Regions from separate parts of the Azospirillum terrae genome, predicted to be linked through region 2. Evidence: predicted binding sites of a transcription regulator. Region 2 holds the regulator's gene; each other region holds the start of a gene.
What was found. Region 2 encodes PhoB, which activates phosphate uptake and scavenging genes when phosphate is short. Its sites were predicted from a motif close to TNTCATAAAACTGTCA; they were not measured.
Positions count from the first base shown of each region.

Region 1: a site for PhoB is predicted at 6,320-6,335, ahead of ACSVDD_RS11925 (HesB/IscA family protein). Genes of this name have one in related genera too.
Region 3: a site for PhoB is predicted at 7,306-7,321, ahead of ACSVDD_RS00230 (RNA degradosome polyphosphate kinase). Genes of this name have one in related genera too.

Region 1 is NZ_JBPXMR010000003.1:420,999-430,675, reverse strand. Features, by position in the region: gene nifK (nitrogenase molybdenum-iron protein subunit beta) at 1-498, shown strand, start outside; gene ACSVDD_RS11965 (TRIC cation channel family protein) at 815-1,303, opposite strand; gene ACSVDD_RS11960 (trimeric intracellular cation channel family protein) at 1,405-1,650, opposite strand; gene nifE (nitrogenase iron-molybdenum cofactor biosynthesis protein NifE) at 1,887-3,263, shown strand; gene nifN (nitrogenase iron-molybdenum cofactor biosynthesis protein NifN) at 3,268-4,632, shown strand; gene nifX (nitrogen fixation protein NifX) at 4,611-5,093, shown strand; gene ACSVDD_RS11940 (NifX-associated nitrogen fixation protein) at 5,096-5,554, shown strand; gene ACSVDD_RS11935 (CCE_0567 family metalloprotein) at 5,565-5,765, shown strand; gene fdxB (ferredoxin III, nif-specific) at 5,780-6,073, shown strand; gene ACSVDD_RS11925 (HesB/IscA family protein) at 6,460-6,828, shown strand; gene nifU (Fe-S cluster assembly protein NifU) at 6,869-7,804, shown strand; gene nifS (cysteine desulfurase NifS) at 7,808-9,010, shown strand; gene nifV (homocitrate synthase) at 9,033-9,677, shown strand, end outside.
Region 2 is NZ_JBPXMR010000011.1:85,162-94,838, forward strand. Features, by position in the region: gene ACSVDD_RS23010 (hypothetical protein) at 1-860, opposite strand, end outside; gene glnK (P-II family nitrogen regulator) at 1,222-1,560, opposite strand; gene ACSVDD_RS23020 (UbiH/UbiF/VisC/COQ6 family ubiquinone biosynthesis hydroxylase) at 1,888-3,138, shown strand; gene ACSVDD_RS23025 (cold-shock protein) at 3,338-3,547, shown strand; gene ACSVDD_RS23030 (hypothetical protein) at 3,628-3,807, shown strand; gene ACSVDD_RS23035 (hypothetical protein) at 3,823-4,047, shown strand; gene thpR (RNA 2',3'-cyclic phosphodiesterase) at 4,168-4,704, opposite strand; gene phoB (phosphate regulon transcriptional regulator PhoB) at 4,741-5,445, opposite strand; gene phoU (phosphate signaling complex protein PhoU) at 5,442-6,179, opposite strand; gene ACSVDD_RS23055 (ATP-binding protein) at 6,311-7,753, opposite strand; gene ACSVDD_RS23060 (NADP-dependent malic enzyme) at 7,847-9,677, opposite strand, start outside.
Region 3 is NZ_JBPXMR010000001.1:38,984-48,660, forward strand. Features, by position in the region: gene purM (phosphoribosylformylglycinamidine cyclo-ligase) at 1-739, opposite strand, end outside; gene ACSVDD_RS00195 (DUF2066 domain-containing protein) at 816-2,153, shown strand; gene ACSVDD_RS00200 (CDP-alcohol phosphatidyltransferase family protein) at 2,188-2,748, shown strand; gene ACSVDD_RS00205 (AI-2E family transporter) at 2,745-3,812, shown strand; gene ACSVDD_RS00210 (HdaA/DnaA family protein) at 3,809-4,507, shown strand; gene ACSVDD_RS00215 (response regulator) at 4,504-5,274, shown strand; gene ACSVDD_RS00220 (CYTH and CHAD domain-containing protein) at 5,303-6,646, opposite strand; gene ACSVDD_RS00225 (SixA phosphatase family protein) at 6,744-7,259, opposite strand; gene ACSVDD_RS00230 (RNA degradosome polyphosphate kinase) at 7,387-9,534, shown strand; gene ACSVDD_RS00235 (Ppx/GppA phosphatase family protein) at 9,536-9,677, shown strand, end outside.

The DNA of each region.
Region 1 (9,677 bases), on a different contig from region 2:
GTCGACGCCATCGCCGACAGCCATGCCCACCTGCACGGCAAGCGCTTCGCCGTCTACGGTGACCCGGACTTCTGCATCGGCATGTCGCGCTTCCTGATGGAGCTGGGTGCGGAGCCGGTGCACATTCTCTCCACCTCGGGTTCGAAGAAGTGGGAGAAGCAGGTCACCAAGGTGCTGGAAGGCTCGACCTTCGGCGCTTCGGGCAAGGCCTACGGCGGCAAGGATCTCTGGCACCTGCGCTCGCTGCTGTTCACCGATCCGGTCGACTACATCATCGGCAACAGCTACGGCAAGTACCTGGAGCGTGACACCAAGATCCCGCTCATCCGCCTGACCTACCCTATCTTCGATCGGCACCACCACCACCGTTACCCGTCCTGGGGTTACCAGGGCGCGCTCAACGTCATGGTCCGCATCCTCGACCGTATCTTCGAGGACATGGACGCCAAGACGAGCCAAGTCGGCGTGACGGACATCTCGTTCGATCTCGTCCGCTGATCCCCGGACGCCTTCCCTCAGGGGAAGGCGCCCTCGGAACTCGAGAAAGCAGCCAGCTCCCGTCCATCCGCGGGGGCCGGTTGTTTTTTTGTGGGGGTGCCGAACGCACCCGGCTCCAAAGCAGTTGCTGGTGGTGTAAAATGCGCCCTGTAACCGTAAGAGCCCCCACCATGGCCAAGACAGTCGCCACCACTGTCCGCCCACGCGAAGACGTGGCAGCGCTCCGAGCAGACTTGCAAAAGGGGCGCGACGAACTGCGCAGTGGCTTGGGTATCGACGGGGACGAGGTCTTCGCCCACCTCGAAGCCAAGCACCCTCAAAACATCGGCGCCCGCGCGTCGCAACGGTAGAGCAGCAGGCGCACGGTCGGCAACGCGACCAGCGTCGCCACCACCCCGTATCCCAACGCCCAGGCCGGCGCTGCCTGCACGAACAGCGACAGCAGCAGCCCGCCGACCACGGCGATCTCCGCGTAGATCGAGCCCTTGAGGATCGGGTTGTGCGCATCGGCGCGAACGACGTCGCGCAGGATGGCGCCCAGGCTGGCGTTCATCATCGCGAAGGCCGGCCCCCACAGCTCCAGCGGATGGCAGTTGAACTGGATCGCCGTGAACACGCCGGTCACCGTGAAGCTGGCCAACCCGATGGCGTCGAACACCACCAGGAGCGTCGTCGGCTTCAGCCGGCGCGCCACCAATACGTAGAGATGGACGAGGTCGAAGAAGAACAGCCAGCGCCCGCGTGCCCGGTCGACGAGCCACAGGAAGCCGCGCACGACGAACACCGTGATGAGGATCGCGTACATGTAATACGGCCGGCGCCTGAAGGCGTCGTCCGTATCACCCTTTCAATCAATGCTATCGCATTGATCTGTCGGGTTTTACCGGCGGCGCTCGATGGAAGCGATCAAGCGCCGCCGGTATAAGACGGCTGGGCCAGGATGCCCGGTGGGTTGCGGCCGGCGATCAGGTCCATGATCAGGCCGCCGCCCAGCGCCGGCAGCCACGCCAGCATCAGGGCGCCGAAGATCGAATAGCGCTCGGACCGCGCGATGGTGATGCCCGACAGCGCGAAGGCGACCGTTCCCATCAGATCGATGGTGAGGAACCACGGCGTGTTGACGACCTCGCCGAACGATGCCGATACACCCATGCTGCGGAGCCCCCTTTTCGGCAGTCGTGACGACGGACGACCGTCCTTTGCCGGGTCGGGGCGTGGTTCGTCAAGGTTGCCGTCCGTGTGCGACATCCGACAAAGCCTGGGGATTGTCAGGTATCGAACAGCCCCGCCATTCCCGACATCGCTGCGATATCAATAACATAACCTGTGGCACACCCCCTGCATAAGCTCATGGCGAAAGCCGTGATCGATGCAGGCGGGAGACGGACATGCTCCAGGAAAAGATCCAAGAGGTCTTCAACGAGCCCGGTTGCGCGACCAACCAGGGGAAGACCGACAAGGAGCGCAAGAAGGGCTGCTCCAAGGCGCTGAAGCCCGGCGCGGCCGCCGGCGGCTGCGCCTATGACGGCGCGATGATCGCGCTGCAGCCCATCGCCGACGCCGCGCACCTCGTGCACGGGCCGATTGCCTGCCTGGGCAACGGCTGGGACAACCGCGGCACGCGGTCCTCGCATTCGCAGCTCTACCGCACCGGCCTCACCACCGACCTGTCCGAGCTGGACATCATCCACGGCGGCGAGAAGAAGCTCTACAAGGCCATCAAACAGGTCGTGCAGGAGCACAAGCCGCCCGCAATCTTCGTCTACCAGACCTGTGTGCCGGCGATGATCGGCGACGACATCGAGGCGGTCTGCAAGCACGCCGCCGCGAAGTTCGGCCTGCCGGTGATCCCGGTCAACGTGCCGGGCTTCGTCGGTTCGAAGAACCTCGGCAACAAGCTGGCCGGCGAGACGCTGCTCGACCAAGTGATCGGCACTCAGGAACCGGCCTTCACCACCCCCACCGACGTCTGCGTGATCGGCGAGTACAACCTCGCCGGCGAGTTGTGGCAGGTGAAGCCGCTGCTCGACGAGATCGGCATCCGCCTGCTGTCCAACATCTCCGGCGACGCCAAGTACCATGAGGTCGCCCGCGCCCACCGCGCCCGCGTCACCATGGTGGTGTGCTCGCAGGCGCTGGTGAACGTCGGCCGCAAGATGCAGGAACGCTGGGGAATGCCCTATTTCGAGGGCTCGTTCTACGGCGTCTCGGACATGTCCGACACTCTGCGCACCATGACCCGCATGCTGGTCGAGCGCGGCGCCGAGCCCGAGCTGATGGACCGCGCCGAGGGCGTCATCGCCCGCGAAGAGGCGCGCGTGCAGCGCCGCCTTGAAGCCTACCGCCCGCGCTTCCAGGGCAAGCGGGTGCTGCTGTTCACCGGCGGTGTGAAGAGCTGGTCCATGGTGACCGCGCTGGAAGAGGCCGGGCTGACCATCGCCGGCACCTCCACCAAGAAGTCCACCGCCGAGGACAAGGAGCGCATCCGCAAGAAGAAGGGCGAGGAGTTCCACATGTGGGACGACCTGAAGCCACGCGAGATGTACCGCATGCTGCGCGATTCGGAAGCCGACATCATGCTGTCGGGCGGGCGCAGCCAGTTCATCTCGCTGAAGGCCAAGGTTCCCTGGCTCGACATCAACCAGGAGCGCCACCACCCCTACGCCGGCTACGACGGCATCGTCACGCTGTGCGAGGAAATCGACAAGACGCTGTCCAGCCCGATCTGGCGGCAGGTCCGCGCTCCGGCACCGTGGGAGGTGTGAGACCATGACGCACATCAGCCGCATCCCCACCTCGGCCAAGCCCGTCGCCACCAACCCGCTGAAGATGAGCCAACCCATCGGCGCGGCGCTCGCCTTTTTGGGCATGGACCGCTCGCTGCCGCTGTTCCACGGCAGCCAGGGCTGCACCGCCTTCGGCCTCGTCCTGCTGGTCCGCCACTTCCGCGAGGCGATCCCGTTGCAGACGACCGCCATGGATCAGGTCTCGACCATCCTCGGCGGCTACGAGAACCTGGAAGAAGCGCTCAAGAACATCGACGAGCGCATGAAGCCCGGCCTGATCGGCGTCTGCACCACCGGCGTCACCGAGACCAAGGGCGAGGACCTGCAAGGGCACCTCAAGACCTTCCGCCAGCGCAACCCGAACCTCGCCGACCTCAATCTGGTGTTTGTCAACACGCCGGACTTCACGGGCGGCTTCGAGGACGGCTTCGCCGCCGCGGTCACCGGCATCGTCGAATCGTTTGCCGAGCCCTCGCGCTCGACGGTCAAGGGTCAGGTCAACGTGCTGGCCGGCTGCCACCTGACGCCGGGCGACGTGGAGGAGATCCGCGACCTGCTCGAGAGTTTCGGGCTGACGGCGATCATCCTGCCCGACCTGTCGCTGTCCATGTCCGGCCGCCAGCCCGACGACTTCACGCCCACCTCGCTGGGCGGCACCACCGTCGAGCAGGTCCGCGTCATGGGCCAGTCGGAGGCGACGCTGGTCATCGGCGAGCAGCTGCGCACCGCCGCCGCCGCGCTGGAATTGAAGACCGACGTGCGGACGCTGTTCTTCGACCGGCTGACCGGGCTGGAAGCGACCGACCGCTTCATCAAGGCGCTGGCCGAGTTGTCCGGCCGCCCGGTGCCGTCTCGCCTGCGCCGCCAGCGCGAGAGTCTGGTGGACGCCATGCTGGACGGGCACTTCTACTTCTCGCGCAAGCGCGTGGTGGCCGCTCTGGAGCCCGACCTGCTGTTCGCGGTGACCGGTTTCCTCAACGACATGGGCGTCGAGGTGGTGGGGGCGGTGTCGCCCACCCAGGCGCCGGTGCTGGAAAAGGTGCGCGCCGGAACCGTAATGGTCGGCGACCACGCCGACGTGGAAGCGCTGGCGCGCGGCTGCGACCTGATCGTGTCGAACTCGCACGGCCGGCAGGGCGCGGCGCGCGCGCAAGTCGAGTTGTTCCGCATGGGCCTGCCGCAGTTCGACCGGCTGGGCGCCGGGCTCAAGGTCAGCGTCGGCTACCGCGGCACGCGCGACCTGATCTTCGACATGGGCAACCGCTTCCTCACGCAGGAGACGGAGCACCACGCAACGGAAGAGCACGCCTGTCAGGGAGGCGGCGGATGCGGATGCAGCGCCGCCTGAGGGTGATCGACAGCAACCCGAGCGACGAGAGCGGGACCAAGCGTCCCCGAGGAGGGTCTATGAAGGTGGCGTTCTGCACCCAGGACATGCAGCACGTGGACGCGCATTTTGGCTGGGCCAAGAACATCGCGATCTACGAGGTGGCCAACGACGGCTACCGGCTGGTGGAAACCTGCCAGTTCGGCGGCTCGATGTTCGAGGACGGCAACGAGGACAAGCTGATCCCGAAGATCGAGGCGATCGGCGACTGCGCCATCGTCTACCTGTCGGCGATCGGCGCCTCGGCCGCGGCGCGCATCGTGGCGAAGAAGATCCATCCGGTGAAGGTGGAGCCGACGGTCTCCATCATCAGCCAGCTCGACCGGCTGGTCGAGACCATCAACGGCAACCCGCCGCCCTGGCTGCGCAAGGCCATGGGCCAGGTGCCGGCGCTTGCCTTTGCCGAAGACGAAGAGGATTGAGCATGTCCGACACCGCCGTTACGGAAGACATCGAGGGCGCGTTCCTCAAGACGCTGGTCCTGCTGTTCCGCGCCGAGGACACCTACGGCGCCTGGGAAGGCAAGAGCGACGACGTGATCCTGTCGCCCTTCATCCTCGACAGGGAGGCGCGCGCCGCCATCCCGATCATCGGCGACCCGGACCCGGACACGCTGTGGCGCCTCGAGCTGTTCTACAAGGCCGTGGGCATCACCATCGAAAAGATGACCGGCGTCATGGGCTCGACCATGATGAAGATGAGCCACGAGGGCTTCGGCCGCATCGTGCTGCTCTGCGGGCGTCTGGTGGTGGTGTCGAAGACGCTGCGCGACGTGCACCGCTTCGGCTTCCCGTCGCTGGAGAAGCTGACGGCCGATGGCGCCAAGCTGGTGCGCGAGGCGGTGGAACTGATCGAGGCCCACCCCGACGTGGCGCAGATGTGAGGGGCGCCGCATGTCCGACGCCGCCACCCTGAAAGACGAGATCAAGAAGCTCAACGCCCGCGCCACGGCGAAGAAGATGGACCTGCACGACCTCTCCGAGGAACTGCCGGTCATGTGGGAGCGCATCCCCGACGTGGCGCAGGAAACCTACGAAGCCTACCGGCTTCTGGCCGAGAAACGTGCCGCGCTGAAGGCGCTGGAGACCGAATAAAGGAGCATGGGACTATGAGCGAATTCGTTACCGGCCAGACCCGCGGCGGGACTCCCTGGACGCCCAAGTTCGTCGAGAGCATCGACCAGAAGCAGTGCATCGGCTGCGGCCGTTGCTTCAAGGTCTGCGGCCGCGACGTGCTGGAACTGATCGGCATCACCGAGGACGGCGACATCGTCGACGCCTTCGACGACGAGGCCGAGAAGAAGGTCATGAGCGTCAAGACCGCCGGCAACTGCGTCGGCTGCGAGAGCTGCTCGAAGGTCTGCTCGAAGAATTGCATCACCAATCTGCCGCTCGCGGCATAACGAGCCCAGCCCCTCTTCACTCTCCCCGGGGGGCTTGGAGGTGGGTGGGGAAGCACGATTCAGGCCGAAACCCTGCTTCCCCTCCCGCATCTTTTTATTGATGGCTTTTTTCTTCCGTCATCCCCGCGAAGGCGGGGATCCAGCCTTCTCCGGGACCAGCACCCGGTGCGGAGTCATGGATCCCCGCCTTCGCGGGGATGACGGTTGTTGAGGCGTGCGTGTCGTCCGCCCCACCCGCTTTGTCGCTGTCGCAAACCCGACACGTGTCGCAAAGGCGTCAGCCCGAAAAACACGACAAAGCCTTAAAATCAACAACTTACCACTTGGCACGCCACGTGCTTCATCCCTATCGGACAGGCTCACGAGCCGATGAAGGAGACGAAGACATGGTGACCCTCACGCAGACGGCGGTGGCCACGTTGGAGCGGGTTCTGGGAACGGCCGGACCGCAGGCGCGCGGCTTGCGCATCGCGGTGACCGACGGCGGTTGCGCCGGCCTCAAGTACCAGATGGGCTTGGAAGCCGACGCGGCGGACGACGATTCGGTGCTGGAGTTCGGCGACGTGCGCGTCTTCGTCGATCCCGGCAGCGCCCCGCTGCTCGACGGCGTCGTCGTCGACTTCGTCGAAGGCATCGAAGGCTCGGGCTTCAAGTTCGACAACCCGAAGGCGACGAGCTGCGGGTGCGGCAAGTCGTTCTCCGTCGGCTCCTGCTCGACCAGCACCGCGTCGGGCTGCGGCTCCTCCACCCACTAGCTGGGCACGCACTGAATTCGGATCGGAAAGGCAGGCCGCCATGTGGAACTACACCGACAAGGTCAAGGAACACTTCTTCAATCCGAAGAACGCCGGAATCCTCGACGGCGCCAACGCGGTGGGCGAGGTCGGCTCCATCACCTGCGGCGACGCGCTGAAGCTGATGCTGAACGTCAACCCCGCAACCCAGGTGATCGAGGACGCCCGCTTCCAGACCTTCGGTTGCGGCTCGGCCATCGCGTCCTCCTCGGCGCTGACCGAGATGATCATCGGCAAGACCGTCGATGAGGCCCTGGTGCTCACCAACCGCGACATCGCCGACTACCTCGGCGGTCTGCCGCCGGAGAAGATGCACTGCTCGGTCATGGGTGCGGAGGCGCTGCGCGCCGCCATCGCCGCCTACAAGGGCGAGGACTGGGTCGACGACCACGAGGAAGGCGAGTTGGTCTGCAAGTGCTTCGGCGTCGACGCCGCCATGATCGAGCGCGCCGTCTCCGTCAACGGCCTAACCACGCTGGAAGAGGTGACGCACTACACCAAGGCCGGCGGCTCCTGCCAGACCTGCCACGAGAAGATCGAGGAGGTGCTGGAGACGGTGCTCGCCAAGACCGGCGCGCTGACGCCGGCCAAGCCGCACGCCCCCGGCACCGTCGGCCTCGACGCCATCCTGCCGCTGAAGGCCCCAATTCAAACCAAGGACCAGCCGGCTGCCCCGGCGCCCAAGATGACCAACGTGCAGCGCATGCAGGCGATCATGACCGCCATCGAGGAGATGCGCCCGCAGATCCAGAAGGACGGCGGCGACGTGGAGCTGGTCGACATCGACGGCAAGGACGTCTACGTGCGCCTTTCCGGCGCCTGCTCCGGTTGCTCGCAGTCCTCGGGCACCATGATGGGCTTGCAGATGAAGCTGGTCGAGAAGCTGGGCGAGTTCGTCCGCGTCAAGCCGGCCTCCCTCATGCCGGCGGGGGCCTGATCCATGACAGGCATCTATCTGGACAACAACGCCACCACCCGCGTCGATCCCGAGGTGCTGGCCGAGATGCTGCCGCTGTTCACCGAGCAGTTCGGCAACCCCTCGTCCATGCACGGCTTCGGCGCCGCGGTCGGCGGCAAGATCGAGTGGGCGCGCCAGCAGGTGCAGGCGCTCCTGGGCGCCGGGCACGGCAGCGAGATAGTCTTCACCTCGGGCGGCACGGAAAGCGACAACACCGCCATCCTCTCCGCCATCGAGGCCTACCCGAAGAAGCGCGAGATCGTCACCAGCGTGGTCGAGCATCCCGCCGTCCTGTCGCTGTGCGAGTACCTGGAGAAGAAGCGCGGCTACACCGTCCACCGCATCGGCGTGGACGGCAAGGGCAACCTGGACATGGACGCCTACGGCAAGGCGCTGAACGAGAACACTGCCATCGTCTCCATCATGTGGGCCAACAACGAGACGGGGACGATCTTCCCCATCGAGGAACTGGCGAAGATGGCCAAGGCGGTGGGGGCGATCTTCCACACCGACGCGGTGCAGGCGGTCGGCAAGATCCCGATGAAGCTCGCCGACAGCGCGGTGGACATGCTGTCGCTGTCCGGCCACAAGCTGCACGCCCCCAAGGGCATTGGCGCGCTCTACGTCAAGCGCGGCCTGCGCTTCCGCCCGATGCTGCGCGGCGGCCATCAGGAGCGCTCGCGCCGCGCCGGCACCGAGAACGCGCCGGCCATCGTCGGGCTGGGTGCGGCGTCGCAGGCGGCGCTCGTCCACATGCAGGACGAGAACACCCGCGTGAAAGCGCTGCGCGACAAGCTGGAACAGGCGATCCTCGCCGCGGTACCGAGCTGCTTCGTCACCGGCAACCCGGACAACCGCCTGCCCAACACCTGCAACATCGCCTTCGAGTACATCGAGGGCGAGGCGATCCTGCTGCTGCTGAACGAGCACGGCATCGCCGCGTCGTCGGGCTCGGCCTGCACGTCGGGTTCGCTGGAGCCCAGCCACGTCATGCGGGCCATGGGTGTGCCGTATACGGCCGCCCACGGCGCCACGCGCTTCTCGCTGTCGCGCGAGACGACGGAAGCGGAGATCGACGCGGTGATCGCGGTGGTGCCCGGCATCATCGAGCGGCTGCGCAAGCTGTCGCCCTATTGGGCCGGTGCCGGGGCCGCACCGAAAGAGTTCGCACCGACCTACGCGTAACATTCGATTGGGGGACCTGCCGATGCTGAAGCCCGGTTTCGTCACCATCAACGACACCACGTTGCGCGACGGCGAGCAGACCGCCGGTGTCGCCTTCACGCTCGACGAGAAGATCGCCATCGCCCGGTCGCTCGACGCGGCCGGCGTGCCGGAGCTGGAGATCGGTATCCCCGCCATGGGGCCTGAGGAACGCGAGGGCATCCGCGCCGTGGCGTCCCTCGGCCTGAAGGCCCGGCTGATGGTCTGGTGCCGGATGACCGACGCCGACCTGGAGGCGGCGCTGTCCTGCCACGTGGACTTCCTCAACCTGTCCATGCCGGTCTCCGACATCCACATCACCAAGAAGCTGCGCCGCTCGCGCGAGTGGGCTCTGGGCCAGATCGACCGCACGATCCGCATGGCCTGCGACGCCGGTGTGGACGTCAGCCTGGGCGGCGAGGACTCCTCGCGCGCCGACATGGACTTCCTGATCCGCGCGGCGACCACCGCGCAGCACGCCGGTGCCCGGCGCTTCCGCTTCGCCGACACGCTGGGCGTGCTCGACCCGTTCCAGACCCACGCCTGCATCGCCCGGCTGCGCGCCGCCACCGATCTGGAGATCGAGATCCACAGCCACGACGATCTGGGTCTGGCGACGGCGAACTCGCTGGCCGCGGTGCAGGGAGGT
Region 2 (9,677 bases):
CTTGTGAGCGTCATTACTTTTTGCGAACGGTACAAGTACATTAAAGATCTTGCGTATAGATCACCAATAGAATGAGACATCGAGAACGAAATTAGATATGTCCATAGAAATGGAATGTTGGATAAATGTATGTTATAGGGTCGCCGCGAACCAGGCTGCCAATCTATCCAACGCATTTTTGCCAAAAATGCGTAGAACGTTATCGCCATGCAAAGAAATAAAAATGGATAAAAGCCAGCTCGCTGGATAGCTTTAAGGCGCACATCAGGCGGAAGCATTGCCTCGCCGGCCGCGATGAGATGGGCATGGCGCCAGGACGCGCTCCACAGAAAGGCCGCCGTAGCGATGATGAATGTAATGTAGTAAACAGTGTATAGATGGGCGGCTAGCAGCGCACGATCAAGATAACCATGGACTGCGAGGTCCATCGTATGCCGCCGCATAATTTCAACGAACGTGCTAAAGACGCCGTGAATGGGCGCAAATACCTGTAGATAAGATTGCGCAGTATCGCCAGTCGGCGCGGCGAACACCCAGAATGCCGTGTAAACCAACGGCAGTGTATAGATTGGTACGATGACGCGGTAGAGTGCCCTGGCATGCTCAGCCTTCGCTGCCTCCGGGTCCGCGGCGCTGGCCGCAAGTTCCCGGACGATGGCAGCCTCGTCGCGCTGAAGGTCGGGCGCGCGGTGGTGGCGCAGCAGATCCAGAGCAATACCAGCGACGAGCAGTACGACCGCTACGGCCATCGTCTCCGCTCCAAGCAAGGCCATCATCAGCGCGACCACCGTTGCGGCGGTGAGCCGAAAAAGACGGACCAGGGAGCAGCCGAAAGCTGCGGCAAAGGACTGCTTTGGCATGGTGGTCGAAGGCGTTCCTTCACAGCCTGCCCAGCCGGTTGGACTGGCGCTTTCCGCTTCGTCATGTCGGAATTTTTTCGCGCCCCGGTAGTCACCAAAACGGCCTACCTGCTTATACTGAACGTTAGGGAGAGCGCCAAGGCGCCGAGCCGAAATCAACCTGGGATAGGCACCACGAGCCTCCGCCGTGCCGATCGTGCCACATGGGCCGGACTCCCGGCCTGCCGCCAACAGCAAAAGCCCCGCAGGCCCGGAACAGGCCGCGGGTACCAGACAAGGGTGCCGGCCCGAAGCTGGCCCCCGGAACCTCGTCAGCAACGACGGAACACGGGCCCGGGGCGCTTCGGGGTCTCGGGAGCCCTTACAGGGCCTCGGAGTTCGTCTCGCCGGTGCGGATGCGCACGGCCTGGGCGATCTCCACCACGAAGATCTTGCCGTCGCCGATGCGGCCGGTGTTGGCGGCCTTCTGGATCGACTCCACGACCTGCTCGGCCTGATCGTCGGACACCGCAACCTCGATCTTCACCTTGGGCAGGAAGCTGACCGAATACTCGGCGCCGCGGTAGATCTCGGTCTGGCCCTTCTGGCGTCCGAAGCCCTTGACCTCGCTGACGGTGAGCCCCTGGATGCCGAGCGAGGTCAGCGCTTCGCGCACTTCGTCGAGCTTGAACGGCTTGATGATGGCCATGACGAGTTTCATGTGGCTCCCCTTGAAACAAAGTGATCCGGCCCGGATCGTCGCCCGGCTGGATCCGGCGCAGCGCCGAATTCAGCCAGAGCGTGTTCGCCCCGGCCGCAAAAATCAATGTTTTCAAGAATCATGCCGAAAGATCCGGCCAAGGGAAACTGCCTGCCGCTTGCGTCAGCCCTGCCGCATTCGGATGCAGGTGCCCATATCATGTGCAACAACGGGGTGGCTTTCGCCTTTGCCGGCCCCAGCGGCTCTGGACCCAACCTCTGGACAAGCCGGCGCTCAGCACCGATTGTTGCACCCCGATACGTCATCAAGGGAAGGACGGCACCGGTCATGACCGACTCGGCGCGCGGCGCGGAAACGGAGATCAGCACGGAGGTCGTGGTGCTCGGCGGCGGGCTCGCCGGCCTGACCATGGCCGCGGCGCTTGCCACCGCCGGGGTGCCGGTGGTGTGCATCGACCGCGACAGCCCGGAAAATCACCAGCGCGACGCATTCGACATCCGCACCACCGCCATCGCCTACGCCTCCATGAAGGTGCTGGAGGGCGCGGGCGTGTGGCGGCACATGGCGGAGCAGGCCGGGCCGATCCTCGACATCCGCGTCGCCGACCAGTTCTCGCCGCTGTTCGTCCACTACGACCACCGCGAACTGACGCTGGACGGCACCAGCCGGCCGTTCGGCTGGATTCTCGACAACAAGGACATCCGCCGCGCGCTGTTCACCCGCGTGAAGGAACTGCCCGGCCTCGTCCACCTCGCCCCGGCGCAGGCCGTGGCGGTGGAGCGCGAGCGGGCGCAAGCCCGCGTGGTGCTGGCCGATGGGCGGGTCATCAAAGCGCGGCTGGTGGTGGGCGCCGATGGCCGCGCGTCGATGGCGCGCGAGGGGGCCGGCATCAAGGTGCGGCGCTGGGCCTACGACCAGAGCGCCATCATCTGCACCATCCGCCATTCCGAGCCGCACGGCGGCGTGGCGGTGGAGCATTTCCTGCCCAACGGCCCGTTCGCCGTGCTGCCGATGACGGAGAACCGCTCGTCCATCGTGTGGAGCGAGAAGACGGCGCTGGTGCCCATTTACCTGGGCCTGTCCGACGCCGAGTTCATCGAGGAGCTGCGCCGCCGCTCCGGCGACTATCTGGGTGAGATCGAGCTGCTGACCAAGCGCGAGGCGTGGCCGCTGTCGGTGCTGCTGGCCGATGAGTTCGTCGCGCCGCGGCTGGCGCTGGTGGGGGAATCGGCGCACGCCATCCACCCCATTGCCGGCCAGGGGTTGAACCTGGGCCTGCGCGACGTGGCGGCGCTGGCCGAGGTGGTGGTGGACGCCTACCGGCTGGGGCTGGACGTGGGCGGGGAGAGCGTGCTGGCGCGCTATCAGCGCTGGCGGCGGTTCGACACGGTGCTGCTGGCCACGGTGTGCGACGGGCTGGTGCACCTGTTCTCCAACAACATCGGCCCGGTGAAGCTGGCGCGCGATCTGGGCATGGCGGTGGTCAACCGCCTGCCGCCGATGAAGCGATTCCTGATGCGGCACGCCATGGGCGTGGTCGGCGACCTGCCGCGGATGATCCGGGGTATGCCCCTCTGACCGAAGGTTCCCTCTGACGGAAGGCTAGGTGGATCGGCCTTGCATTCACAGGCTGGGAGGCCCACGTTGTTTCGGTCATTCTGCTTCGGACGTTCGGCCTGTTAAGCCCACTGGGCACGAGACCGCTGCGATTCCTGGAATACAGATATGATGCGCCCCGCCGGTGGTGGGGTGCTACCCGCATCATAGGAGGACAGCGATGCCCGTCGGCACCGTGAAGTGGTTCAACGGCACCAAGGGTTATGGTTTCATCCAGCCCGACAACGGCGGCCCGGACGTTTTCGTCCACATCTCCGCCGTTGAGCGCGCCGGCATGCGCGGCCTCAACGAGGGTCAGAAGGTTTCCTACGAGGAACAGCGCGACCCGAAGCGCGGCAAGACCTCGGCCGAGAACCTCAAGGCCGTCTGAGCCAGAGAGCGTTTTTGGTGAAGGGGGCACCGGACGGTCCGGTGCCCCTTTTCGTTTGACCGCGTTCCGGAGGCCGTCCCATGGCATTCAAGCCCAACTACAACCAGCAGCGCGCCGAGCGCAACCGCGCCAAAGAGGCGAAGAAGCAGGAAAAGCTGCAACGGCGCGAAGAAGAAGCCGCCAGGCGCAAGGCCGACCCGGATGGGACCGAACCCGCGGGCGAGCCCGACGCCGAAGCCGGCGATCCCGAAAACACCTGAATCCGGAGGCCCAGCATGGCCCGCAAGAAACAACAGCCGGCCGACAACGGCTTCGTGCTGTTCGACATCCTGTACGAAGACGGCGCCCGCACGTCCAACCGCAAGGTCCCCAGCGCGCTGGTGAACGGTGGGGAGGGCGATGGCCCGATCCGCGGCTTCATCGAAGAGCAGGACCGCAAGATCGCCGAAATGTCCGGCAACCCGCGCGGGCCGATCAAGTCGATCGCCCGGTCGGCGTGAGTTGGCGCTTTTCCGTCATGGCCGGGCTCGACCCGGCCATCCACGGCACCTCAAGGCCGTTCTCGCGTCGGCGTGGATGCCCGGCTCAAGGCCGGGCATGACGATGAAAGGAAAACGGCGTCAGGAAAGCGGATACTCCCTGAGCGCCTCGTACACCGCACCGCCCTTGCCGAGCAGGCTGCGGTAGAGCGTGAAGTGGTCGATGCGCATCGGCCCGGCGCGGAACAGCCCGCGCTCCTCCAGAAAGCGCCCGATGCGCTCCTTGGGCGCGTCCCGCAACCGGGCCAGCGTCACGTGCGGGGAGAACTTGCGCTCCTCGGGGGCCAAGCCACAGCGCACCAGCGCCGATTCCACCTTGCCCTGAAGATGCGCCAGCGGCTCGCTGCGCTCCACCCCGGCCCACAGCACCCGCGCGTGGCGGCTGGAGCCGTACATCCCCACCCCATCCAGCACGAGGTCGAAGCCCGGCGCCTCGATCTCCGCCAGGGCGGCGTCGATGTCGGCGGCGGTGTCGCCCGGTACCTCGCCGATGAAGCGCAGCGTCAGGTGCAGGCTGGCGGCGTCGTTCCAGCGGGCGCCGGGCACGCCGCCGCCCAAGCCCACCAGCCGTTCACGAACGTCGTCGGGGAAGTCGAGCGCTACGAAGAGTCGGATCATCGGCCTTGCGGGGGAAAGGGAAAGCCTCCCCCTAATTTAGGCGGTCTTCTCGTCCAGTGCATAGCCGGCCGAGCGGACCGTACGGATGATGTCCACCTCGGTCACGTCGTTGAGCGCCTTGCGCAGGCGGCGGATGTGCACGTCCACGGTCCGCGGCTCGACGTACACGTCGTGGCCCCAGACCATGTCCAGCAGCTGCTCGCGCGAAAAGACGCGGCCGGGGTGCTGGAGGAAGTGGCGCAGCAGGCGGAACTCGGTGGGGCCGAGGTGCACGTCGCGGCCCTGCCGGCGCACGCGGTGCGCGGCGAGGTCCATTTCCACGTCGGCGAAGCGCAGCATCTCGTCGTTCAGCGCCGGGGCGGCCCGGCGCAGCACCGCGCGCATGCGCGCCACCAGCTCGGTCGGCGAGAAGGGCTTGGTCATGTAGTCGTCGGCGCCGGAGTTGAGGCCGCGCACGCGGTCGCCCTCCTCGCCGCGCGCGGTCAGCATGATGATCGGGATGTCGCGGGTCTTGGGGTTGCGGCGCAGCTGGCGGCACACCTCCAGCCCGGACATCAGCGGCAGCATCCAGTCCAGCAGCACGATGTGCGGCGTCTGCTCGCCGGCCAGCAGCAGGGCCTCCTCGCCGTCGCTGGCGGCGACCACGCGGAAGCCTTCCTTTTCGAGGTTGTACTTCAGCAGGGTGACGATGTCGGCTTCGTCCTCGACGACCAGGACGAGCGGCTTCAGCGCCGAATTCATAGGTTCCCCATCTCCTGCAAGATCTCGTCGGCCCCGATCACGGTGACGCTGGACGTGTCGCTCTTCGGGCGCTCGCCCGCCAGCGGCTCGCCCACCACCAGGAAGTGAATGGTTTCCGCCACGTTGGTCGCGTGGTCGCCGATGCGCTCCAGGTTCTTTGCCATGAACAGCAGGTGCGTGCACGGCGTGATGTTGCGCGGGTCCTCCATCATGTAGGTGAGGACTTCGCGGAACAGGCTGGTGTAGAGGTCGTCCAACTCCTCGTCGCGCTCCCAGGCGGAGACCGCCTTGGCGACGTCGCGCTCGGTGTAGGAATCGAGGACCTCCTTGAGGATGCCCTCGACCAGCGTGCCCATGCGCGCGATGCCGACCACCGGCCGCACCACCGGCACCTGCGCCAGCACCAGCGAGCGTTTGGCGATGTTGGCGGCGTAGTCGCCGATGCGCTCCAGATCGGAGGATATCTTCAGCGCCGAGACGATCTCGCGCAGATCCGCCGCCATGGGCTGGCGCAACGCCAGCAGGCGGAAGGCCTCGGCGTCGATGGCGCGCTCGTAGGCGTCGAGGCGCTGGTCGGCCTGCGTCACCTGGGCGGCCAGGGCGATGTCGCGCTTGGCGACCGCCTTCACCGCCGCGGCGACCTGCGCCTCCGCCACGCCGCCCATCTGGGCGACGAGGTTGGAGACGCGCTGAAGCTCCTGCTCGAAGGAGCGGACGATGTGCTCACCGGACATGATCTGTGCTTTCGCGCGCTTGATCGCGGACGGCCGGAAGGTAGCGGGAGACGGCGACCGGTTTATTGCGGTTTCTTGACCGTTTCGTGACAGCGGTAACCTCGCCGTCATGCCCGTGGCGGCTTCGGGCGTTACGCCGCATCCCCCGCCCGCCGCTTCGCCGGCACGGCGGCTTCGGATGCCACGGGGAGGTAGACGGTGAAGGTGCTGCCGACGCCGACCTCGCTTTCGATGGTCAGGCGGCCGCGGTGGCGGTTGACGATGTGCTTGACGATCGCCAGCCCCAGCCCCGTCCCGCCCATGGCGCGCGAGCGCGCGGCGTCCACCCGGTAGAAGCGCTCGGTCAGGCGGGGCAGGTGGGTGCGGGCGATGCCGTCGCCGCGGTCGGCCACCGTCACCACCAGCGTCGGCCCCAGCGGCGCGCGGCGCGCGTGCAGCGGCAGCACCGAGCCGGCGGTGGCTGCGGTGGACAGCGCGACGGTGACCGTCACGTCGGTGTGCTCGCGGGTGTACTTGATGGCGTTGCTGATCAGGTTCTGGAACACCTGGGTCAGCTGGTCCTCGTCGCCGACCGCGGCGGGCAGGTCGTCGGGCGCCTCCAGACGCAGCGCGATGCGGCGGGCGGCGGCCTTCAGCTCCAGCGAATCGATCACCCGCCGCACGCAGGCCGGCACATCCACCCGGCCGTCCGGGGGCATGTGCTCGTCCAGTTCGATGCGCGACAGCGACAGCAGATCGTTGACCAGCCGGGTCATGCGGCTGGCCTGGTCGTGCATGATGCCGAGGAAGCGTTCGTGCGCCTCCAGATCGTCGCGCGCCGGGCCGCGCAGCGTCTCGATGAAGCCCAGCAGCGAGGAGAGCGGCGTGCGCAGCTCGTGGCTGGCGTTGGCGATGAAGTCGGCGCGCATCTGCTCGGACCGGCGGAGCGTCGTGATGTCGTGCAGCGTCAGGATCGCCATGCGGGCGGAGCCGGGGGCGCGGCGCTGGAACGGCTTGACGCGCACCTCGAACATGCGCTCGACCGGGACCGGCTGGCTGAACTCGACGATGCGCGAGGCGCCGCCGCCCAGCACCGCGTCCACCGCCTCCAGCACGGTCGGATTGCGCAGGCTTGCCGCGAGGTCGCGGCCCGCCACCTTGTCGCCGAACAGCTCGCGCGCGGCGGCGTTGGCGCGCGCCACCTGACGCTCGGAATCCACCAGCACCAGCGGGTCGTGCAGCGCCTCCAGAATGGCCTCGTCGGCTTCGAGCTGGGCGTGCGCCCGCTCGGCGTCGTCGCGCAGCGTGGTGCGGAACCGGGAGATCGCCGCGGCGAGGTCGCGGGCGGCGGGGGAGGCGGCCTCCTCCTCGTCCTCGGTGCCGTGCTGGACGCTGTCGGCGATGGCGGTGAGGTCACGGCGGTGCTGGCGCCGCAGCAGCACCGCGCCGGCCACGGCGGCGAGCAGCGCGATCACTCCGAGCGCAGGGAGCGTCACGCCGGACAGCGCCTCGACCACCAGCCAGACGGCAAGCGGCACCACCACCAGCGCGGCGGATGCGAGGGAGCGGAGCGGCAGCGGCGGCTTGCTGGTCATGGCGTTACCAGTACACCATCACGGCGGCGTCGGCGCGACCGACATAAAAGATTCATGGGAGCGCGGGGGCCTCGCAGCCCCCGCACCCTTACCTCACCACGGCAGCGAGTCGTGCGCCGCGAGCGCCGCCATGGTGACCATGTCGTTCACCGTGGCGCCCATCGTGACGATCTGCACCGGCTTGTCCATGCCGATCAGCAGCGGGCCGAACACCGTGCCGCGCGTCATCTTCTGCAACAGCTTGGCCGAGATGTTGGCGGCGTGCAGCGCCGGCATCACCAGAACGTTGGCCGGTCCCGACAGGCGGCAGAACGGGTAGACGCGCTTCATCAGCTCGTGATCCAGCGCCACGTCGGCCGACATCTCGCCGTCGTACTCGAAATCCACGTTGCGGGAATCGAGGATCGCCACCGCGTCCTGCACGCGCTTGACGTTCTCGCCGTGCCGGTTCTGCCCGAAGTTGGAGTAGGACAGCAGCGCCACCCGCGGCTCGTGCCCCATCTGGCGCGCCTTGGCGGCAGCCTGGATGGCGATGTCGGCCAGCGTCTCGCTGTCCGGCACCTCGTTCACCGTGGTGTCGGCGATGAACACCGTGCGCGTCCGGTTGACCAGGACGGTCAGGCCGAACACCAGCTCGCCCGGCTTCGGGTCGAACACGCGGCTGACCTCCTCGAAGCAGACCGGGAAGGTGCGGGTCAGGCCGGTCACCACGGCGTGCGCGTCGCCCTGCGCCACCATCAACGAGGCGAAGACGTTGCGGTCCTGGTTCACCATGCGCTGGCAGTCGCGCAGCAGCACGCCCTTGCGCTGCAAGCGGCGGTACAGGAATTCCGAGTAGCGGCGGTTGGCGTCGGAGAGCCGGGCGTTGTGGATCTCCAGCTCGGCCACCGCGTGCTGGCCCATGGCGGCGAGACGCTCCTTGATGACCTCCTCGCGGCCGATCAGCACCGGCGTGCCGTAGCCGGCCGCCTTGAAGGCCAGCGCGGCGCGGATCGCCCGCTCCTCCTCCCCCTCGGCGAAGACGACGCGCCTGGGGTTGGTGCGCACCTTTTCGAGGATCAGCTCCAGCGAGTCGGCGGTCGGGTCGAGGCGGGTGCGCAGCGTGTTGCGGTAGCCGGCCATGTCGACGATGGGCTTGCGCGCCACGCCGCTTTCCATGGCGGCCTGCGCCACGGCGCACGGCACGGTGACGATCAGGCGCGGGTCGAAGGGCACGGGGATGATGTAGTCCGGGCCGTAGCGCAGCCGCCGGCCGGAGTAGGCGGCGTCCACCTCGTCCGGCACGTCCTCGCGCGCCAGGGCGGCCAGCGCGTTGGCGGCGGCGAGCTTCATCGCCTCGTTGATGGTCGAGGCGCGCACGTCCAGCGCGCCGCGGAAGATGTACGGGAAGCCCAGGACGTTGTTGACCTGGTTCGGGTAGTCGGAGCGGCCGGTGGCGACGATGGCGTCGGGGCGCACCGCCTTGGCTTCCTCCGGGGTGATCTCCGGGTCGGGGTTGGCGAGCGCGAAGATGATCGGCTTGTCGGCCATGGTCTTGACCATCGCCTGCGTCATCGCCCCCTTGGCCGACAGGCCGACGAACACGTCGGAGCCGGCGACCGCCTCCTCAAGCGTGCGCTTGTCGGTGTCGACGGCGAAGGACGACTTCCACTGGTTCATGCCCTCGGTTCGGCCGCGGTAGACGACGCCCTTGGTGTCGCACAGCATGATGTTCGCGCGCGGCACGCCCAGGTCGCAGAACAGCTGGGCGCAGGCGATGCCCGCCGCACCGGCGCCGTTCACCACCATCTTGACGTCGCTCAGAGTGCGCCCGGTGATGTCGCAGGCGTTGATCAGGCCGGCGGCGGCGATGATGGCGGTGCCGTGCTGGTCGTCGTGGAAGACCGGGATATCCATGATCTCGCGCAGGCGCTCTTCGATGACG
Region 3 (9,677 bases), on a different contig from region 2:
TTCCGGCGCGCACCGCGGCGAGCGTGCTCTTCACATAGATGCGCGTCGGCGTCAGCAGCGCTTCGCCCAGGCTCGTCGCCGAGTCCCAGGGGGCCTTATCGGCGTAGCTCAGTCCGGACTGCTCGACCAGACGCCGCACCAGCGAAAAGCCGTTGGAGTGCACGCCCGACGAGGCGAGGCCCAGCACCACGTCGCCAGCCTGCACGCCGGCCCCGGTCAGCGCTTGATCGCGCTCGACGGCGCCGACCGAGAAGCCCGCCAGATCGTAGTCGCCCTTGGCGTACATGCCCGGCATCTCGGCCGTTTCGCCGCCGACCAGCGCGCAGCCGGCCTGCCGGCAGCCCTCGGCGATGCCGGCGACGATGGCGCGTCCGGCCTCCACCTCCAGCTTGCCGGTGGCGAAATAGTCGAGGAACAGCAACGGCTCGGCGCCCTGCACCACGAGGTCGTTGACGCACATGGCGACGAGGTCGATGCCGACCGTGTCATGCCGGCCGCTGTCGATGGCGACCTTCAGCTTGGTGCCGACGCCGTCGGTGGTGGCGACCAGCAACGGGTCGCGATAGCCGGCGGCCTTCAGGTCGAACAGCGCGCCGAAGCCGCCGAGTCCGGCGTCCGAACCCGCGCGTGCGGTGGAACGTGCCAGCGGCTTGATGGCTTCAACCAGGGCGTTGCCGGCGTCGATGTCCACGCCTGCCTGCTTGTAGGCGTCGGACGTGTTTTTTGCGGGGGTCGTGATGGTATCCTCGCTTGGGCTGGGCTATATACCGGGCCAACGGAACGGGCCGAACATACTCGAATCGGAAGGCATTGCAATGCTCCACCGCCGCTGGCTGCTTTGCGCGGGATTCGCCGCACTCCTCGCCGTCCTGGCCGTGCTGGGGGCCGCGCTGTCGGCCCCGGCCATCGCCCAGGTGGCGCCCGCGGCGCAGGCCGACGCTTTCACCGTGTCCGGCGTGAAGGTCGACATCAACGCGTCGAACCCCAACACGGCGCGCGATCAGGCCATCGCCCAGGCGCAGCGCAGCGCATGGGAAACGCTTTACCAGCGCCTCGTGCCCGGCGGGCGCGCCGCGCCGCGGCTTTCCGAGACCGACCTCGCCCGGCTGGTGCAGGGCTTCGAGATCGACGACGAGAAGGTGTCGGCCTCGCGCTACGTCGGCTCGCTGACCGTGCGCTTCCGCCCGCAGGCGGTGCGCGAGCAGTTGGGCGGGGCGGGCGCCTCCTACGTCGAGCCGCCGAGCCAGCCCCTCGTCGTGCTGCCGGTCACCGTGGTCGACGGCAAGCCGATCCTGTGGGAGGACCGCACGCGCTGGCGCGAGGCGTGGGAAGCGCGCGAGCGCGGCAGTTCGCTGGTGCCGCTGGTGGTGCCGGAGGGCGAGATGGACGACATCCAGGCCATCGGCGCCGACGACGCAGTGAACGGCAAGGCCGACGCGCTGGCCACCATCGCCCGGCGCTACAGCGCCAACGGCGTCATCGTCGCGCGCACCGAGCTGACGGCGTCCGGCGAGCCCAATCCGGGCCAGCCCCTGGCGGTTGAGGTGACGCGCTACGGGCTGGACGGCACGCGCGGACAGCCGCAGACGATCACCGTCCGCCCGGACGCCAGCGACCGGCCCGCCGATGTGCTGGCCCGCGCGGTGAGCTTCGTCTCGGCGGCGTTGGACGAGGCGTGGAAGCGCGACAACACGGCGGTCACCGGCGGCGAACAGAGCGTCGCCGTGGCCGTTCCCATCGGCCGTCTGGAGGACTGGATCGAGACCCGCAAGCGGCTGGCGACCGTGCAGGCGGTCAGCCGCGTCGATCTGCTGGCGCTGAGCCGGGTCGAAGCGCTGGTCGCGCTGACCTACCGCGGTGACGTCGAGCGCCTGCGCCAGATGCTGGCGCGCAGCGACCTCGGGCTGACCCCTTCGGCGCCGCGCATGGATTCGGGCATCACACCAGCCCCGGCGCTGGAGCTGCGGGCGTTGCCCAAGGGGGCCGGTGCCACCCAGGCGGCGGCTCCGCTGCCGGCCGCGCCGATTCCCGCTCCCTCGGCACCGGCCTATGGCGGGGTGCCGCCGGCCGGCGAGCCGGGTGTCGTCATGGGCGCGCCGCCGCGCACGCTCGGGACGGTTCCGGCACGTCCGGCGCCGGGCCTCGGTTATTGATCCAGACCGTGCGAGACAACGGGAGGGGACGCGCGTGAGCATCCCCAACACCATCAGCCTGTGCCGGCTGCTGAGCGCGCCGCTGGCCGTCTACCTGATCCTGTCCGGGCAACTGGGCTGGGCGTTCTGGCTGTTCATGGCGGCCGGCGCGTCGGACGCGCTGGACGGCGCCATCGCGCGCATGTTCCGCGCCCGCACGGCGCTGGGCGCCTACCTCGACCCCATCGCCGACAAGGTGCTGCTGGTCAGCGTCTACGTGGCGCTGGGCTATGTCGGGCAGTTGCCGCTGTGGCTGGTCATCCTGGTGGTGTTCCGCGATTGTATGATCGTCGGCGGCGTCATGCTGCTCTACACGCTGAAGGAGTCGCTGGCGATGCAGCCCTTGGGCATCAGCAAGCTCAACACCGCGGTGCAACTGGTGCTGCCGGTGGCGGTGCTGGCGCCGCACGGGCTCGACTTCGCCCCGCCGGTCTTCTACGGCTATGACCTCGTGACGCTGATGGTGTGGCTGTGCGCCTTCACCACGGCGGCGTCGGGGCTGGCCTACATCGGGCGCGGCGGCATCCTGTTCAACCGCACCGGGGGGCTGCGGTGAGCCAGCCCCGCCACCTCCGTTTCTGGCTGATCGGGCTCGTGCTGTTCGTAGCTGCGCTGTGGCTGCTGGCCGGCATGCTGCTGCCGTTCGTGGTCGGGCTGGCCATCGCCTATTTCCTCGACCCCATGGTCGATCGCACCGAGCGGATGGGCCTGCCGCGCTGGGCCGGCGTGGTGCTGGTGCTGTTGGCCTTCCTGCTGGTGGTGGTCAGCGTCGCGCTGCTGCTGCTGCCGCTCGTGCAGGGGCAGGCGAGTCTGCTGATCGACACGCTGCCGCACTACGCCCAGGTGGTGCGCGAGCGGGTGCTGCCGGCGCTCGACCGGCTGGTGCACCGCCTGTCGCCGGAGGACGTGGAGCGCCTGCGCGGCGCCGCCGGCCAGTACGCGGGCGAGGCGGTGGGCTGGATCGGCCGGGTGCTGCGCGGCATCCTGTCGGGCGGGCTGGCGCTGTTCGACGTGTTCTCGGTGCTGTTCATCACGCCGGTGGTCGCCTTCTACCTGCTGCGCGACTGGGACAAGCTGGTGGCCGCGGTGGACGGCTGGGCGCCGCGCCAGCATCTGGACACCATCCGCACCCAGGCCCGCGAGGTGGATCGCACGCTGGCCGGATTCGTGCGCGGGCAAGCTCTGGTGTGTCTGGTGCTGGGGGTGTTCTACGCGGTGGGGCTGTCGGCGGCGGGGCTGAATTTCGGGCTGGTGGTCGGGCTGCTGGCGGGCGTGCTGTCGTTCATTCCCTTCGTCGGCACGCTGTTCGGCTTCGTCACCTCGACGGGGCTGGCGCTTTTGCAATTCGACGATCTGTGGCGGGTCGGGCTGGTGGTGGCGATCTTCGTCATCGGCCAGATGATCGAGGGCAACGTGCTGACGCCCAAGCTGGTCGGCGACAAGGTTGGGCTGCACCCGGTGTGGGTGATGTTCGCCCTTCTGGCCGGCGGCAGCCTGTTCGGCTTCGTCGGCGTGCTGCTGGCGGTGCCCGTGGCGGCGGTGATCGGCGTGCTGACCCGATTCGCGCTCGGCCGCTACCTCGCCAGCGACTATTACAACGGCGCGGTGGATAGCCCATGAGCGCCCCCGCGCAGCAACTTCCCCTCGACCTGGGCTTCCGCCCGGCCATGGGCGGCGAGGACTTCCTGGTGGCGCCCAGCAACGCCGACGCCGTGGCGTGGCTCGACCGCTGGCCGGCGTGGCCGGCTCCGGCGCTGACCGTCTGGGGGCCGCCGGGCTGCGGCAAGACGCACCTCGGCCAGGTCTGGCGCGCGCGGAGCCGGGCGCCACAGATCCTCGGCTCGGCGCTGGAGACCGCCGACCTGCCGGCGCTGATCGGTGCCACGCACGCCGTGGTCGTGGACGACGCCGAGGCGGTCGCCGGCAAGCCGGGACGGGAGCAGGCGCTGTTCCACCTCTACAACCTCGCCCGCGACGCGGGCGGGCACCTGCTGCTGCTGGCGCGCAAGGCGCCGTCGCGCTGGCGGGTGAAGCTGCCGGACCTGCGTTCGCGCATCAAGGGCGCACCGGCCGTCGGGGTGGACGCGCCGGACGAGGCGCTGCTGGCTGCGGTGCTGGTCAAGCTGTTCTCCGACCGCCAGCTGATCCCCAGCCAGGAGGTGATCGGCTACCTGCTGACGCGGATGGAGCGCTCGCTGGACGCGGCGCGCCGGGTGGTGGCGGCGGTGGACCGGGCGTCGCTCGCCAAGCAGCGGCCGGTGACCGTGCCGCTGGTGCGCGGGGTGCTGGCGGAGATGGAGGCGGGGGCGTCGTGACAGTGCAACCGGTGCGTATCCTACTGGCCGACGATTCGCGGACCATGCGCGCGCTGATCCGTGCCAGCTTCCCCAAGAACGCCTACCGTGCCGAGTTCGTCGAGGCGGAAGATGGCGGCGAGGCCATCGCTGCCTACCGGGAGCGGCGCTGCGACATCGCCCTGCTCGACGTCGCCATGCCGGTGGTGGACGGGCTGGGGGTGCTCCAGGCGATCCGCGGCTACGACCGCGACGCCTTCGTGGTGATAGTTTCGGGCAGCGAGGACCCGGCGATCAAGGCGTCGGCGACGGCGCTGGGCGCCGTGGACTTCGTCACCAAGCCGATCACCCAGGAGGCCATGCAGCGAATCGCCGATTCCTACCGGGCGCGGACCAGACGGCCGGTGTCGGTGCTTGCCGCCGACGATTCGCCGACCATGCTGGCGATGCTCAAGCGCGGTCTGGAGATCCTTGGCACACCGCACCGGATGGTGACTGCCAAGGACGGCCAGGAGGCGGGAGGCGTCTTCGGGCGCAGCTATTTCGACATCGTCTTTCTGGACGTGCACATGCCCGCCATCAACGGCCTGGATCTGCTGCGCGAGATCAAGAGCCGGCGCAAGAACGCCTACGTCGTCATGTGCACCGCCGACGCCACGCCGGACGCCGTGCGGCAGGCCAAGACGCACGGGGCCGACGACTATCTGCTGAAGCCCGTCGACCCCGTCCAGTTCAAGAAGGTCTGGTCGCGCTTCAAGGTGATGGCCGGGCAGGAATTCCTGGGCTGAAGGCATGGGCGCCGCCCGACATCGGCGCCTACGTGTTCCAGAACACCGCCGTCCCACGGAACGCATCCAGCCGGTCCGGTAGGGCCTTGGCCCGTTGGTCGGCGCGCCGCTTCAGAGGGTTCGCCGCCTTGGCGTTGCGCGCCGCGTCCAGCGTCTCCAGCAACGCCTCCAACGACGCTCCATACGGCCGCACCGTTGCGGGCAGGTAGAGGCCGCGGAAGAACTCCACCGCCGTGCGCAGCGTGCGCAGGCGGCGGCGCAGGCGTTTGGGACGGTCGAGATCCGCCTTGCGCGCCTTGGCGTGCAGCGCCGCCAGCCACGGGCCGGCGAGGTCCGCCATCGGTCGGTCGAGCAACGCCCGTCCTGCCGTGTCGGCGTCGGCGTGCCAGTGCCCTTCCTCCAGCCAGACGCCCAACGCCAGGATCAGCGCCGTGCAGCGCGGCTCGCGCAACGCCGCGTCGGCCTGCTCGGCGGGGGACCGCAGCCGTTTGGACAGCCGGCGGATCTCACGGTCCAGGTGCTTCGTCTCGACTGAGGCGATCACCGGACCGAACAGCGCCAGCGCGGTGCGTAGGCGGCGCAAGGCAACGCGGATCTGGTGCAGCCCCTCGGCGTCGCCCCCGGCCAGGACGCAGGGCTCGTTCGCCAGCAATTGGCGCAACCCCTGCCGCATGACATGGCGGAACGCCTCGGCCACCGTGCTGAGCGGCGACAGGGCCGGCGGCTCGGTCAGCACCGGCATCGGCGGTCGGCCGCTGACGAGGCGGTAGCCCAACTCGGCCTTGCTCTCGATGCCGATGCGCAGCGGTACGACGCGGTGGATTTCCTGCGCCAGGGCGAACAGCCGGCCGATGCGGCCGGATTTCAGCTCCAGTTCGATCTCGCTGATCCGCTCGTCGCTGCGGCCGGCGGCGACGGTGCCGTCGTCGATGGCCACCTCGACGCTGGTCTGCGCGTCCAGGCGGACCAGCACGGCGGTGCGGGTGAAGTCGGTGGCGAAGATCGGCATCAGGTCGCCGCGCGCGTCCAGCGGCACCAGCGCGCCGGCGCCCTCGGTGTCGAGACGCTCGAAGTCCGGCGCGTCGCCTTCGACCGGCCATTCCCATTCGCGCCGCACGGCGACCGCGGCGGCGTCGCCCTGCGGGTCGGCCTGCACGGTCTTCAGCCCCTGCACCCGCCGCGCCCCGTCGTGGCGCAGGCGAAGCGCGATGCCGCGGGCGAATAGCCGCAGGTCGGGCGTGTCGAAATACACCGTGCGCAGCCGGCCGCTCACCGTTTCCCCTTCCGCCCGCGCCCTCAGGGCCGGCAGCGCCGCGAGCCGGGCGAGGTCGTCGGGGTGGACGTGGAGTTTCAGCTCCACCTCATGGGCCATGGCGCTGGCCGGGGATGCGGGAAGCGGGGCGGTGGCCAATGCTGGGGAAACCTCAGGTGCCGGGACGGGTGGCCTTGGAATACCCCAAGGTAGCCGATCACACCAGCGCGCGTGGCCGCACGTACTCCAACAGGGTGCCGATGCCGGGCTCCACGTCGCGCCAATGGTCCACCGGGAAGGTCAGGATGGCGCAGGCGCCGGTGGAAAATTTCTCGGCGACGGCCCGCAACGCCGCCGCATCGCCGCGACCGGCCAGATGTTGGGCGAGGTGGTGCATGTCCGGGTTGTGGCCGACCATCATCAGTGTCCCCACCGAATCGGGCGCGGCGCGCAATCGGCCCAGAAGCGCCGGGGCGCCGACCAGATACAGCCCCCGGTCGTGCTCAACCGGCACGCCGCGGCCCAGCTCGTTCAGCACCAACGCCAGCGTTTCCGCCGCCCGGCGCGCGGTCGAGCAGAGGATGAGATCCGGGTGAATGCCCTGCTGCTTAAGGTGGCGGCCGACCCGCCCGGCCGCTTCCACGCCGCGCGACGTCAGCGGGCGGTCGTGGTCGGGCAGCGACGGATTGTCCCACCCGGACTTGGCGTGGCGCATCAGGCACAGCGTCTTCATGGTGCGGGCACTCCGGGTAGGGGGTTTTCGCTGGACAAGGCTGCCGTTTCGCCAAATCGTAACCTAGATGGTTTAGGCTGTACGCCTATTTCCGTCCCGTCCCCTCCAGGATCTTAGCGAGGCCACCGTGTCCGACGTCCAGCAGATCGACGAAATCCAGATTGAGCAGGACTCGCCCGAGCGCTTCATAAACCGCGAGCTGTCGTGGCTGGCCTTCAACCAGCGCGTCCTGGAGGAGGCGTCCAACCCCACCCACCCGCTGCTGGAGCGGCTGCGCTTCCTGTCGATCTCGGCCAGCAACCTTGACGAGTTCTACATGGTGCGCGTGGCCGGCCTGAAGGGGCAGGTGGCGGCTGGCGTCAAGCAGCCCAGCCCGGAGAACCTGACCCCGGCCCAGCAGCTCGCCGCCGTCAACCAGCGCATCATCGAGCTGATGCGCGAGCAGCAGGGGGCGTGGCGCCACCTCAACAAGGAGTTGCGCGAGAACGGCATCACGGTGGTCGAGCCCGAGGAGCTGTCGGACGGCGAGCGCGCGTGGCTGGAGGGCAAGTTCCTCGACGACATCTTCCCGATCCTGACGCCCATCGCGGTGGACCCGGCGCACCCGTTCCCGTTCATCCCGAACCTCGGCTTTTCTCTGGGGCTGCAGCTGAACGATCTGGTCAAGGGCACGCACCTGGATGCGCTGGTGCCGCTGCCGGCGCAGCTTGACCGCTTCATCCGGCTGCCGGGCTCGGACATCCGTTTCATTCAGCTGGAGAAGGTGGTGCTCACCTTCATCGACCAGCTGTTCCCTCCGTTCCAGGTCAAGGCGCACGGCGTCTTCCGCATCCTGCGCGACAGCGAAATGGAAATCGAGGAAGAGGCGGAAGATCTGGTCCGCACCTTCGAATCCGCGCTGAAGCGCCGCCGCCGCGGCAGCGTGATCCGGCTCGCCGTAGACGCCGGCATGGCCGCGGACCTGCGTGAGTTCCTGCGCGCCGAGCTGGGCGTGTCCAACGACGACGTGTTCGTGCTGGACGGGCTGATCGGGCTGGTGGACACCAAGCAGCTCATCGTTGACGAGCGGCCGGACCTTGTTTTCCGCCCGTTCAACGCCCGCTTCCCCGAGCGCATCCGCGATTTCGGCGGCGACTGCTTCGCCGCCATCCGCCACAAGGACATCGTCGTCCATCACCCGTACGAGAGCTTCGAGGTGGTGGTGCAGTTTGTCCGTCAGGCGGCGCGCGACCCGCAGGTGGTGGCGATCAAGCAGACGCTGTACCGCACGTCCAAGGATTCACCCATCGTCGCCGCGCTGATCGAGGCGGCGGAGGCTGGCAAGTCGGTGACCGCGCTGGTCGAACTGAAGGCCCGATTCGACGAGGAGGCCAACATCCGCTGGGCGCGCGATCTGGAACGCGCGGGCGCCCAGGTGGTTTACGGCTTCGTGGACCTGAAGACGCACGCCAAGACCTCGCTGGTGGTGCGGCGCGAGAACAAAGCGCTGCGCAGCTACGTGCACTTCGGGACCGGCAACTACCATCCGATCACGGCCAAAGTGTACACCGACCAGTCCTTCTTCACCTGCGACCCGGCGCTGTGCCACGACGCGGCGGTCATGTTCAACTTCATGACCGGCTACGCCACGCCCAAGCACCTGGAAAAGATCGCCATCGCGCCGATCACGCTGCGCCCGCGGCTGGTCGAGCTGATCAACGCCGAAATCGCCAACGCGCGGGCCAAAAAGCCGGCGCACATCTGGGTGAAGCTCAACTCGCTGGTCGACCCGGAGATCATCGACAAGCTGTATCAGGCGTCCCAGGCCGGCGTGCAGGTGGACATGGTGATCCGCGGCATCTGCTGCCTGCGGCCGGGCATCAAGGGCCTGTCGGAGAACATTCGCGTGCGCTCCATCGTCGGGCGCTTCCTGGAGCACGGGCGCGTCGTATGTTTCGGCAACGGCCACGCGCTGCCCAGCCCGCACGCCAAGATCTTCATTTCCTCGGCCGACTGGATGCCGCGCAACCTCGACCGCCGCATCGAGACTCTGGTCCCCATCGAGAACCCCACCGTGCACGAGCAGGTGCTCGACCAGATCATGGTCGCCAACTTCAAGGACGAGACGAACAGCTGGCTGCTCGGCCCCGACGGCGTCTATAACCGCATCAAGGCAGGGCCGGACGCCTTCAGCGCTCACACGTACTTCATGACCAACCCCAGCCTGTCCGGCCGCGGGTCGGCGCTGAACAGCAAGCGCACGCCGCCGCGCCTCAAACTGAAGACGGTGTCCTGACATGCCTGCGGAACAGGCTGAAGACCGGCGGACGCTCACCCGTCCCGAGACCATCGCCGTCATCGACATCGGGTCGAACTCGATCCGTCTGGTCGTCTATGACGGGCTGAAGCGCTCGCCGATGCCGATCTTCAACGAGAAGG